Regions from separate parts of the Halomonas sp. HL-93 genome, predicted to be linked through region 1. Evidence: predicted binding sites of a transcription regulator. Region 1 holds the regulator's gene; each other region holds the start of a gene.
What was found. The regulator sigma-54, encoded in region 1, starts transcription at its own class of promoters, with help from an activator protein. The targets are predictions, from matches to a motif close to TGGCACNNNNNTTGCTNT.
Positions count from the first base shown of each region.

Region 2: the regulator sigma-54 is predicted to act here: its motif matches at 2,109-2,126, upstream of GA0071314_RS05760 (formate/nitrite transporter family protein).
Region 3: the regulator sigma-54 is predicted to act here: its motif matches at 2,842-2,859, upstream of GA0071314_RS00525 (amino acid ABC transporter substrate-binding protein).

Region 1 is NZ_LT593974.1:2,446,549-2,451,036, reverse strand. It holds gene rapZ (RNase adapter RapZ) at 1-16, opposite strand, end outside; gene GA0071314_RS11420 (PTS sugar transporter subunit IIA) at 107-580, opposite strand; gene hpf (ribosome hibernation-promoting factor, HPF/YfiA family) at 585-893, opposite strand; gene GA0071314_RS11410 (RNA polymerase factor sigma-54) at 980-2,395, opposite strand; gene lptB (LPS export ABC transporter ATP-binding protein) at 2,500-3,249, opposite strand; gene lptA (lipopolysaccharide transport periplasmic protein LptA) at 3,260-3,760, opposite strand; gene lptC (LPS export ABC transporter periplasmic protein LptC) at 3,764-4,342, opposite strand; gene GA0071314_RS11390 (KdsC family phosphatase) at 4,349-4,488, opposite strand, start outside.
Region 2 is NZ_LT593974.1:1,270,143-1,274,630, forward strand. It holds gene GA0071314_RS05750 (fructosamine kinase family protein) at 1-704, shown strand, start outside; gene cynS (cyanase) at 689-1,129, opposite strand; gene GA0071314_RS05760 (formate/nitrite transporter family protein) at 1,187-1,999, opposite strand; gene GA0071314_RS05765 (MipA/OmpV family protein) at 2,766-3,512, shown strand; gene GA0071314_RS05770 (alpha/beta fold hydrolase) at 3,509-4,426, opposite strand.
Region 3 is NZ_LT593974.1:109,852-114,339, reverse strand. It holds gene ribA (GTP cyclohydrolase II) at 1-483, opposite strand, end outside; gene hemE (uroporphyrinogen decarboxylase) at 711-1,826, shown strand; gene speE (polyamine aminopropyltransferase) at 1,823-2,689, shown strand; gene GA0071314_RS00525 (amino acid ABC transporter substrate-binding protein) at 2,916-3,941, shown strand; gene GA0071314_RS00520 (amino acid ABC transporter permease) at 4,032-4,488, shown strand, end outside.

The sequences.
Region 1 (4,488 bases):
TAATGACGAGTTGCATGAAGGCTCTCTTGCTTGCGGTCAAGTGACGTGGGTAACCAGCCAGATTAAGACGTTAACTCAATCTATACCCACCGGACGTGCCAGCGGGTTACTGACTGGCTGCTTGGTCGCGTATCTTGGCGGAGATGAGATCCAGCAATTCACGTTGACTGCCCGTTTTGCGTAGCTGCTGGCGTGTGTCGGCGTCGTTCATGATGGAAGCGACTTGGCCCAGCAAGGCCAAATGCGTGTCGTCCGCTTCTTCGGGCACAAGTAGGACAAACACCAAATCCACCGGATCGCCGTCAATTGCATCGAAGTCGACCGCTTCATTGAGTTTGAGAAAGCCCGCGATAGGCGATTCACAGTGTGGGCTTCGCGCATGAGGAATCGCCACACCGTTGCCAATTCCCGTGCTGCCCAGGCGTTCACGCCCAATCAAGCGACTGAATACTTCCTGGCTATCGAGGCTTGGGATGTTTTGCGCGATGAAGGTGCTGAAAAACTCCAGCACCCGTTTTTTGCTGCCCCCAGGCACATCGTAGAGAACGCGCTCCGGGGGGAGGATAGTGGCCAACGTCATTGAATTAACGCACGCCTGCGCCTTGGGCGCGGGCTTGTGCTTTTTCCTTATGCTTAACGAGTTGCCTATCGATTTTGTCCGCTAGGGCGTCAATGGCGGCGTACATATCATTATCAAGGGCTTCGGCGTGCAAGTCAGCACCTGCTGCGTGCAACGTGCAGGCCGCCTGTTGGCGCTCTTTTTCAACCGAAAGCGTTACCTGCACGGTGGTAATGTTGTCGTAATGGCGCTCGACGCGTTCCAACTTTTCGTTGACATAGTCACGCAAGGCGTCAGTCAGTTCCACATGATGACCGGTGATATTGACTTGCATTGACGTACTCCTTATCCATCGGACTGTTCTTCGATTGTAACCCTTTTTGCCGTTAAGCAAAGCCCTTGTGATGAGTTTCCGTTTATCTAACGCAAACGACGTCGCTCGCTGGATGAGGGAATGCCCATGCCTTCTCGATATTTGGCGACAGTGCGGCGTGCCACGTGGATGCCGACGTCTTCAAGTAGAGTCACTAAACGGCTGTCCGACAGTGGTTTGCCGGAGGGCTCTTCCTGAATTAATTTTTTGAGCCGTGCACGAATCGCCGTACTGGAGTGGCTGTCACCGTCTTGACCGCTTATTTGGCTGGAGAAGAAGTATTTAAGCTCGAAAATACCCCTTGGGGTATGGATGAATTTCTGGGTGGTGACGCGAGAAATCGTCGATTCGTGCATCTCTACCGCATCCGCAATATCCGCCAGAATAAGCGGCTTCATGGCTTCTTCGCCCTGCTCTAAAAAGCCGATTTGGCGAGTGATGATTTCGCGGCCGACACGCAGTAGCGTGTCGTTGCGGCTGGAGAGGCTTTTGATCAGCCAGCGGGCTTCCTGTAAGTGGTCTTTGAGGAATTGGTTATCCTGACTTTTGTCGGCGCGCTTAATCAGGCTGGCGTAGTCGGGTTGAATCCTGAGCTTAGGCAGCGCCTCTGGATTGAGTTCGAGGTGCCAGCCTTCGTTATCGTGGCGAACCACTAGATCGGGGATCACATAGCTGTCGTCAGTGGCGCTATAAGCGCTGCCTGGGCGCGGGTCAAGGCTGCGGATGAGCTGGACGACCTCGTCTAGCTGCGCATCGTCGAGACTTAATCGTCGCTTGAGTAGACGTTGATCATTTTTGCCCAAGGCTTCCAGAAACTGGCGCACCAAACGCCGCGCGGGAATCAATAACGGCGTATCGTCGGGTAGCGTGGCGAGTTGTAGCATCAGGCACTCGCGAAGATCACGGGCGAACACGCCGGTGGGCTCAAACTGTTGAAGCCGTAACAAGATGGTTTCAACCTCACGCTGGCTGAGCCCTTCCACGCCTTGGGCGCGCAGCCCTTCGCGGATATCGTTGAGTGGCTGGGTGAGGTAGCCGTTTGTATCGAGAGCATCAATCAGGCTCTCGGCAACCAGCTGTTCGCGGCTGCTTAAATCGGTCATGGCCAGTTGCCAGAGGAGGTGGCCGTGTAGGCTTTGCCCCGCCGCTTGGCGTTCAAAGTCAGGGCCCTCACCACTCGAGCTGCCGGTACTGCCCGTGTCCTGGTAGGTATCCGACCAGTCACTGTCGACGGAGAGCTCTGTGGGGATGCTGTCTGCCCATTCGGCTTCTTCCGGCTCGCTGGCGGCTTGTTCGCTGAACTCATCCTCCTGCTCAAGCATGGGGTTGGCGTCCAGCGCTTGCTGAATTTCCTGGCGTAAATCGAGCGTTGATAGCTGCAGCAGAGCAATTGCCTGCTGCAGCTGAGGTGTCATGGTGAGCTGGGTGCCAATTCGCAGTTGAAGAGAAGCTTTCATGACCATCAGAGAACCATTCGGTTATCGGAAAGCATCCACCCTAGTGCGAGTTTTGTTTTGGTGCAAGTGCAATAAGCATGCCACCGGCAATAAATATGCCATTGATAGCTTTACAGACGGAAATCAGCGCCTAAGTAAACGTCGCGCACTTCTTGATTGTCAAGAATGGCGTTTGGTGTGCCGCTGGCAATAATGTGGCCATCGCCGACAATGTAGGCGATGTCGCATATATCCAGCGTTTCACGCACGTTGTGGTCGGTGATCAATACGCCAATGCCCCGGTCCTTCAATGCGCGGATAATCGACTTGATGTCGCCCACTGAAATAGGGTCTACGCCCGCGAAGGGTTCATCGAGCAGAATAAATGCAGGCTCAGTGGCCAGTGACCTAGCGATTTCGACGCGCCGCCGTTCACCACCCGATAGGCTCATGCCCATATTGTCGCGGATATGGGTGATATGAAAATCCTCTAGCAGTGTTTCCAGACGAGCTTCGCGTCCGGCGCGGTCCAGGTCGCTTCGGGTCTGCAAAATGGCCATGATGTTATCGGCGACGGAAAGCTTGCGGAAAATCGACGCTTCTTGAGGTAAGTAGCCAATGCCTGCCTTGGCGCGCTCGTGCATAGGGGCGCGAGAAAGATCAAGGGTGTCGATGCCGACGCTGCCTGCATCTGCCTTGACCAAGCCGACAATCATATAGAACGAGGTGGTTTTACCCGCGCCGTTGGGGCCAAGCAAACCCACAATGCTGCCTTGGGAGATGTCCAGGTTAATATCTTTTACGACGCGTCGGCGCTTATAGCTTTTTGCCAAATGGCGGGCGTGTAGCGTTCGAGTTGCGCTTTCGGCGGCAGCTACCATCGGGCTCTCCTTAGTCTTCGGGTTGCAGCGTCATGCGGATGCGTTGCGGCTCTTGGTTCTCAACATCGGAACGCGCTTCGACGACCTCGCGGTCGATGAAATAATCCAAACGTCCGCCGGTGAAGCGGTCGCCTTGTTGAATGATTTCTGCCTGGTCAATCAACTCAACCCGGCGCTCGGCGACGTGATAAATCACGCGCCGGCCCCAGCCTTCTATCGGGCCATCTTGGTCCTCGGGTTGCTGACGTAAATAGGCGCGATCACCCAGTGCCGTCGCCCGCGAGAGCTCGCCTTCTTCGTTACGTTGGATTTCAACTTCATCGCCTCTGATCAGCATATCTCCCTGGCGAACCTCTACGTCGCCGGTGTAAACCGCCGTACCGGCACGTTGGTCAAGGTCAAGCTGATCGGCTTCGACTTCAACCGGTTGCTGTTGCTGGTGATTATCCGCCAGCGCATAAAAAGGGACTAAGCAGGCAGCGGCAACCGCCGTGTAGATAAACGCTTTCATGTTTTATTCCTGTCCAGGTTGCGTCTCTGGGGGGTGGTGGCCTTGAACGTTATCTTCAAGCCTCACCTCATCCTCGTTTAGCCATGCATCCATCCGCTGCGCCGTTGTTCGCTGGGGCGGTTGCTGGAGTAGCACGTGGGTGTCACTCCATGCATGGGCGTTTTTCCCTTCATAGTGCAGGACATCTGTATCGAGTTGCCAGCCCTCTTCGGGTGCTATGAGCTTGGCATTGCCGGAAAGCGTCAGTTCCTGGGAGCGAGTGTTAAGCGTGCCCACCTCTGACGTGGCGTTCCACACGCGTCGCTCGCTGTCATAAAGTGTGGCGTGGGGTGTTTCGGTCTGGGTCGTCGCAGATTGAGGGGTATGTACCAGGCGGGGTGTGGTCAGCCCCTGCTGGATATTACCCTGTTCGTCAAATAGCGTGAGCTCGGCATTGTGTAGGACATGCCCCGGCTCTTCCGCACGCGCATCTGGGTCCTGGGGGACAGTTTGCGGGCCGCCAGGGTCCAGCCATACCAGCATGCCGCCGAGGGCCAGCACAATCAGCGCAAGTCCCACGCGCGTGCGAAGTTGCTTCAACATAGTTCCTCAGCCGTGTAAGTAGGTATCGATGACGGCGCCCCAGTGCCCTTGGGCGTCGAGTAGCGCATCGCAGACTTCACGAACCGCTCCGTGGCCGCCCAGGCGCTCTGTCACCCAGTCAGCATGGGTGTGCATGTAGTCAGGTG
Region 2 (4,488 bases), 1.2 Mb from region 1:
ACGTCGATCGACTGCGTGGCGAAGCTGAGGCGTTGCGCGCATTAAGCGGGGCGTGCTCCGTATTGATTGTCCCCCAGGTGCTAGGCCTTTCCGAGGGCTGGCTGATCATGGAGGCCCTTGAAACGTCTGGCAAACGTGATAATGCCGCGCTGGGTGAGGGCCTGAAAGAGCTCCATTCAAACGTTGGAGAGCAGCATGGCTGGCACTGGGATAATGCCTGCGGCCGTACTCCTCAACCCAATGCGCCGTTGAACGATGGGCGGGCATTTCAGCGCGAACGGCGGCTATTGCCGCTCAGCGATGCCTGCTATCAGCGCGGTTTGCTCGACAAAAAGCTGTTTGATCGCATCGTTCGCCAGGCACATGCGCTGGAAGACTGGCTGCCCGATAGGCCAGCGAGCTTGGTACACGGTGACCTTTGGTCAGGCAATGTGCTGTTCACGTCGCGTGGCCCCGCGATCATCGACCCGGCGATATACCGACACTACCCGGAAGTCGATATTGCCATGTTAACGCTCTTTGGCTCGCTGGATGACCACTTTTATAACGCTTACTGGAACGGCGACGCCCCGACCGATTGGCCGAGGCGTGAAGCACTATTCCAGCTTTACCCGCTGCTTAACCATCTGCTGCTCTTTGGGGCCAGCTACCGCAGCGGGGTGGAGCGCAGCGTTGCTACGCTTGAGGCTTACCAGGATTTGTAAGGCAAGAACTTGCCGTTGAGGGTAAGCAGGACGCGGTCGCCTTTGGGGTCTTTTACCTTATCGACCTCCATGGTGAAATCGATGGCGCTCATGATGCCGTCGCCAAACTGCTCCTGCACCACATCCTTGAGTGTCTCGCCGTACACGCCGACGACCTCATAGAGACGATAAATGAAGGGATCCTGGGGAATCGCTTCATCCCACGCCTTGGTGGGAAATGTCACCAGGGCATCGGCGACATCGCTTTCAACGTCCAGAGTGTTGCAGATCTTTTGGGCAACATCGGGGCTTGCACTGTTCATGCCATAGCAAGCCGACGCTACCCATACCGGCGACATCCCCACAGCACTGGCAATATCGTCCCAGCTCATTTTCTTGCGTGCTTTGGCAGCAAGCAGAGTGTGGCGCATTTCAAGTTTATCCATGATAGGTCTCCTGTGAAGAGGGGGACGCGTAGCGCCCCGTTGTTGGCTGGATGGCGATCAAGATAAATTTTTCTTGGGCTGGGTGCGGACGTGGGTGGTATAGAGCACAAGGCCAACTAGTGTGAGGCCGCCCACCAGATTGCCCAGCACCGTGGGGATTTCGTTCCACATGATGTACTGATACAGCGTGAAGTCAGCGCCCATTAGCAGGCCAATGGGGAACAGGAACATGTTGACCACGGAATGCTCGAAGCCAAGATAGAAAAACACGATGATCGGCATCCACATGGCCATGATTTTGCCGGATACCGTGGTGGAGATGGCTGCACCTACAACGCCCATGGACACCATCCAGTTACAGAACATGCCGCGCAGGAAGAGCACAATCCAGCCGGCAAGCCCCGCATCCTGGTAGCCCACGGTACGGCTTTCACCGACCTCCATCATGGTGAGGCCCACCTCGTTGATTTCTTCGGTGCCGCCCATGGTGAAGTTCATGTAGCCAAAGATGGCAATGAACAGGGCACCGGCAAGGTTGCCGATTCCCACCAGCCCCCAGCACTTCAACATACGGGGCAGGGTGACGCCCGGTCGTTTATCGAGCCAGGCAATGGGCACCAATGTGAAAACCCCAGTGAGCAGGTCATAGCCCATCAGGTAGAGCATCACAAAACCAACGGGAAAGAGCAGTGCTCCAATCAAAAAGTTTCCGGTTTGTGTCGCGATGGTGATGGCAAAAATAACTGCCAACGCCAGGGTAGCTCCCGCCATAAAGGCACGAATAAGCGTATCCCGGGTACCCATATAAACTTTTGATTCACCCTGATCTACCAACTTAGTGACAAACTCACTGGGCATTAGATACGACATAAATTAGTTATCCTGTGTCATTTGGGTTAATTAACGCTGCGCTTAAGCGTCCAGTGCTAATCCTTTGGCCAAATCTGGATATCGCAGGCACTTTGTTCGTGCACTGACAACTGCATTTGGTATGCCAAGTTATTAACTGGTTGCCTGCCAAAACCTTAAAATCGATTTATATCATCAATTTATATTTTTTTGGCGTGGGACCAACGGTTGGGAGAATTAGCCTGAGGAAAAGCTGGCGCAAGATGACTCGATGAAAATTGCACCATTAAAAGGCGTTTGATTAGTCGCCATGCACTTATTGAAGGCATACATACGCGGCCAGGATATAAGGCGTATCGTCAATGCATTCGACATGGCTAATTTCCAATACCAATGGCGCTGTTGCACTTCTTTAGCACAATTTATTTAGGATGGTGGGTGGCGATCTGAGTGCATTATTTTGGGAAGTTGGCCTTTTACCGGTCAGGCGTTGATTACCCTGGTTAATAGCGTTGACCATGTGGCGGAAGGAAAATTGACGGGATAGCGACCTAGTGCTAATTTACATTCATAAATGTATGTTATGGTGCATTTTTTTGCGCCATAATAACAAGCGATCCAGGCGTAACTGGCAGCGCTAGTTGCGGCTTCGTCGTTGAACGCTCGCGTCAAGGAAGACGGCCTGCGGTTGGTAAAGGCATTGCTTCCTCTGTTCACCACAACATTGAGTTTCACTACATCGAGATTATTTGCTATGCCAAATTCAGCATTAAGTAGGTTCCGCCCTGTGTGGCGCACGGCAGCGTTATCCACGCTGCTGATGATTGCATCTGGCAGTGCCATGGCGCAGTGGGAAGGCAGCGTGGGCGCCGGGGTGTTTAGCGTACCTGAGTACCTGGGTAGCGATGAAAATGAAACCCGTGTCTGGCCGAGCGGCAGCATCACCTATGGCGATACCTTCTATGCCAGCGTGCGCGACGGTATTGGCTTTAACCTGTTACGCCAGGGAGATTGGGAGGTTTCGCCATTTATCAGTTATCTCTCCGGGCGGGATAATGACGGTGAGCTACGTGGGCTAGACGAGGTGGATGACGGCGCGGCTGTAGGTTTACGCGCTCGCTATTCAAACGGCCCCTGGGGACTAGAAGCAGCTACCAAAACCCCGCTAGGCGGTGATGTGGATGGCTATGCAGCCGACTTGAAGGCAAGCTGGCGCACCATGCTATCTGAGCAAATGGCCTTCACAATTGGTCCTGAACTAACCTACTCAAGCGACGACTGGACCGATGATATGTTCGGTATTTCGCCGGCTGAAAGCGCTCGTTCAGGGCTTGCCGTCTACCGCCCTAACGATGGCTATTTCAGTTATGGACTGACCAGCAGCTTAAGCTACTACCTAAGTCGTGATTGGTCGGTGACAGGGCTGCTGGGCGTCTCCCGTTTAACCGGCGATGCCGCCGATAGCCCGATTGTGGATGACGTGGGCGATGAAACCCAAGTGATGGGTGGCGCGCTGATTAACTATCATTTTTAATCGCGTTGATGAACGAAGCGTTGCCACCACTGGCTGAGCCGCTGCTTTGGGCTTGCGGTTAGAGATTCGCTAACGCCGCCATTACGAATCAAAAAGCGCATGAGCGGCGCTACCTGTTGTGCATTGTTGAGCATGGGGGCATGGCCACAACCCGCTGCCTCAAGTGTTTCAAGGCTTGGTTGGTCACGCTGCATTTGCGTCACGCTTTCAGCGCGCAATAATGTCGAATGTTCACCGCGAATGACCATTAGCGGGCAACGGATACGCTGCCAATCGCTCCAGGTGTCGCGTGGTGTATCGTGTAAAAACTGCTCGCCTATGCGGGGATCGTAATGGAAGCTCCAACTACCGTCGGGCAGTCGCCTAGCGCTACTGAGCGCCATTTGCTGCCATTCTCGGCGGCTCAGTTCGCCAAACCCCTGGTAATGTTGTTCAAGGGCCTGTTGCAGCTCGCTAAGCGTAGAGAAACGTTTGATCACGCTAAAGTAGGTGGCCATTTCGGTCAGCGCTTGGTTATCCAGTTCAGGGCCAACATCGTTAAGTACCAGGCAGCGAATTCGCTTTGCGGTGGCGTCATTAGCGGCCAGCAGCATACCCAGCAAGCCGCCCATCGACGTGCCGATCCAGGCAGCACGATCAATATTAAAGTGATCGAGTAACGCCAATGCGATCGTCATATAGTGGCTATATAAGTAATCATTGGCAGGATACAAAGACCAGCTGGAAAGGCCGCGCCCAGGTGTATCGGGGGCGATGACTCGCCACTTGGGGCCTAATTGGCGGGCTAGGGACGCAAAATCGCCGCCGTGTCGGGCGAGTCCGTGCCAAGCAATCACGGTGTTTGGAGCATCGGGATGCCAGATGCGAACGGCGATCTCGAGTTGACGTACGCTGATATATTCGATGCGATCCATGGTGCTCCTCAGTGATTTGTATATTGCTGTGCAGCATGTTGACGTACAGCATAGCTGAGTGA
Region 3 (4,488 bases), 1.8 Mb from region 1:
GTCACGGGTCAGGGCATCGACTTTGCGCGGATTGTTGGTCATCAGCTTGAGCGCACTGACACCCAGATGGTCGAGCATCGGCACGCATAGGTCGTAGCGGCGCATATCGGCACCAAAGCCCAGCTGTTCGTTGGCCTCGACGGTGTCAGCCCCGTGGTCTTGCAGGTGATAGGCGCGAATCTTGTTCAATAAACCAATGCCGCGCCCTTCTTGGCGCAGATACAGCAAGACGCCACGCCCTTCTTCCGCAATTCGCTTCAGCGCTTCTTGTAGCTGGTAGCCGCAGTCGCAGCGCATTGAGAACAGCGCGTCGCCAGTCAAACACTCCGAATGCACACGCCCCAACACAGGTTCTTCTCCGGTCACATCACCCAACGTTAAGGCGATATGATCTTTCCCCGTGGCTTCATCTTCGAAACCATGCATGGTGAATGTCGCCCAGGGCGTGGGCAGCCGCGAAGCGGCAATGAAGCGAATGGTCACAGGTTACCTCGCTAATTAACCAAACCGGTTACCCCTACCAGTGTTGGCAAAATGAGCTGATAGTTTAACAGGAAGCGGCGGTCTGCTCACGGCTAGGTTGGCCGCAAAGCATTGAGAAAATCGGCGCGGTGCGACAATTTTTGCCACGCGTCGCGCCGCCAGGCGGTCTATCTTCCAGTACAATAGCTCCTCTACAATGCGGGCAAATTTCTCAAGAGCAAGTGTTTATGACCCCCACACCTTTGCAAAACGACCGTTTTCTTCGTGCGCTGGCTCGCCAGCCCGTTGACCGCACTCCGGTGTGGATGATGCGCCAAGCAGGCCGCTACCTGCCGGAATACCGTGCCAAACGCGCCGATGCTGGCAGTTTTATGGATCTGTGTCGCAACCATGATCTGGCGTGCGAGGTCACGCTGCAGCCTCTTGAGCGCTATCCTCTGGATGCCGCTATTTTATTTTCGGATATTCTGACGATCCCCGATGCCATGGGCCTGGGGCTTTATTTCGAAACTGGCGAAGGCCCCAAATTCAGAAAAACCGTGCGTACCCTAGAAGAGGTGGCCGCGCTGAGCGTCCCCGACGCCGAGCGCGACCTAGATTACGTCATGCGCGCGGTCTCGACCATTCGCCGTGAACTGAACGGTCGCATGCCGTTAATTGGTTTTTCCGGCAGCCCCTGGACACTCGCCACCTACATGGTCGAGGGCGGTTCGAGTAAAGATTTCCGCCACCTGAAAACCATGCTCTATGACACGCCGGACACCATGCACCAGCTGCTGGATACGCTGGCCCAGGCGGTAACCGACTACCTCAACGCGCAGATTCGTGCGGGCGCCCAGGCGGTACAGATTTTTGATACCTGGGGCGGCGCGCTGTCTACCCCGGCTTACCTTGAGTTCTCGCTGCGCTATATGGAGCAAATTGTTTCTGGCTTGATTCGCGAGCACGACGGACGCCAGGTACCGGTCATTCTCTTCACCAAAAACGGCGGCCAATGGCTTGAACACATCGCCTGCGCCGGTGCCGATGCCTTGGGTATCGATTGGTCCACCGAGCTTTCCGATGCCCGTGCTCGCGTTGGCCATAAAGTTGCCCTGCAGGGCAATCTGGACCCCAATGTGCTGTTTGCCCGGCCTTCCGCTATACGCGCCGAAGTTGCCCGCGTGCTGGAAAGCTATGGCCACGGCCCCGGTCATATTTTTAATCTGGGGCACGGTATCAGCCAGTTCACGAATCCTGACCACGTCACCGCCTTTATGGAGGCGCTGCACGATCTTAGTCCGCAATACCATCGGGGCATCGCGACCCAATCGAATGATACGTACCCAGGAGCCCAACAATGAGTGAATGTCGCGACGAGCAGTGGTTTACCGAAGTATTCGATAGCCACGGCAGCGCCTTCTCGCTGAAAATTACCGATAAACTATTGGATGTACATAGCGCCTATCAACATCTGGAAGTCTACGCCACTGAAACCTACGGCAACCTGCTGGTGCTGGACGGCTGCGTGATGCTGACCGATCGCGACAACTTTCTCTATCACGAGATGATTGCTCACCCAGCGCTATTTACTCATCAGAACCCCAAGCGGGTGGTGATTATTGGTGGCGGCGACTGCGGCACGCTGAAAGAAGTGCTGCGTCACCCAGGCGTTGAACATGTCACCCAGATCGATATCGACGAAGAGGTCACCAAAGCCTCAGAGCGCTTTTTCCCCGCACTGGTGGCGTCCAATAACGACCCCCGTGCCGAATTGCTATTCGATGATGGTGTCAAGTGGGTGGACAATGCACCCGATGAGAGCATCGATGTGCTGATTATCGACTCGACTGACCCCGTGGGGCCCGCCGAAGGGCTGTTTAAAACCGACTTCCTGAAGCGCTGCCACCGCATCCTCAAAAATGGCGGCGTCATGGTACAGCAAAGCGAATCGCCGCTTTACCACAGCGGCTCCATTATTCGCGAACTACGCCACGATATGCGCGAAGCGGGTTTTGAGAGCGTGGCGACGCTACCCTTCCCACAGCCGGTTTATCCGTCGGGTTGGTGGAGTGTGACGCTGGCGGGCAAAGCCACCAACGTTGAAAACTTCCGCGAACAAGAAGCGGCCCACCACGACATGCCGCTTGAATACTATACGGTGGAGGCCCACCGCGGGGCGCTTTCTTTGCCGCCGTTCATGCGCAAGTCTTTCGCAACTGAATAACCCCGCCAAACACCCGTTTTAGACTATCGTTCTCTTTGCCTGCGCCACAACGGTGCAGGCAAAGTAGATAGTCGTGATTTTTGCACCTAGACGTTCGTCTCGAATTCGTTGATTAGCGTTGAAAAGCGCTGAATTACCGCTAGTACCCCTGTTGGCATCTTCCTTGCTAGGTTAAAGACATGCTACGGCATGCATAACGATATTCAAATAATTCGAGGGAACCTACATGTTGAAGAAAAAACACCTGGCGCTATTGGCATCGGCTGGCTCGCTGACACTAGCCGGCATGGCGACGGCTCAAGCCGATACGCTCGAAGATACCATCGAACGTGGTGAAGTGCAGTGTGGCGTAAGCGACGGCCTACCCGGCTTTTCTGCACCTGACGACGATGGTAACTGGGAAGGCATTGACGTTGATGTTTGCCGTGCAGTAGCCGCTGCCGTTCTGGGTGACTCGGAAGCGGTCAACTACATTTCATTGAATGCAGTTGAGCGCTTCACAGCACTGCAGTCCGGCGAAGTGGATGTGCTGTCGCGTAACACCACCTGGACCACTACCCGTGATACAACGCTGGGTCTCAACTTCACCGGCGTCACCTTCTACGACGGCCAAGGCTTCATGGTGTCCAAAGACCTGGACGTTTCCAGCGTTGACGAGCTCGACGGCGCGTCAATCTGTATCCAGTCGGGTACTACTACCGAACTGAACCTGGCCGACTACTTCAGCGCCAACGATATGGAATTCGACCCGATCGTTTTCGATACCTCTGAGCAAACCGTTGGCGGGTACGAAGCCGGCCGTTGTGACGTGTTGACATCTGACACCTCTCAGCTTGCTGCTCTGCGTATTCAACTTGACGACCCTGAGGGTTCAGAGATTCTCTCCGACGTCATCTCTAAAGAGCCACTCGGACCAGTGGTTCGCCAAGGCGATGACAAGTGGTTCAACATCGTCAAATGGTCGCTATTTGCCATGATGAACGCCGAAGAGTACGGCGTGGACAGCGACAACGTTGACGACATGCTGGAATCTGAAGACCCCAACATCGCCCGACTGCTGGGTGAAGACGGCAACTACGGCGAAGAAATGGACCTAGACGCCGACTGGGCGTACCAAATCATCAGCCAAGTGGGTAACTACGGCGAAAGCTTTGACCGCAACGTGGGCAAGGACTCACCGCTGGAAATTGAGCGCGGTATTAACGAGCTCTGGACCGAAGGCGGCATTCAGTACGCACCGCCGATTCGCTAAGCGTCTCGCTTGACCCCGGCCCGCCATCCCTTGTTTCAAAGGTATAGGCGGGCCTTCTGATTGACCTTCCGTATCGCGGAGACGCCACCCATGTCGGTAAGACCTAATGCTCGCCCGGCAGGCCAAAAGCCGCCGTTTTGGCGAGACCGCGCAAAGCGCGCGCTTATTTTTCAACTCTTGGTCGTCGCAGCCGTTGCGGCTTTCCTGTTATTTATTATCGGTAATGTTCAGGAAAACCTATCCGAACGCGGTATCAGGACCGGGTTCGGTTTTCTTGAGCGAACCGCAGGGTTTGGTATTGGCCAAACCTTGATCGAATACTCCAAAGACAGCACCTACGGCCGAACCTTTGTCATTGGACTGCTCAATACGCTGATGGTAGGCGGCCTGGGGGTTTTGGCCGCTACCATTGTCGGCTTTATTGTCGGCATTGCGCGCCTTTCACCCAACTGGCTGCTGGCGCGCCTGGCCAACGCCTATATCGAGACGTTCCGAAATATCCCGCTGCTGTTGCAGATTTTCTTCTGGTACTTCGCCGTTCTGCGCG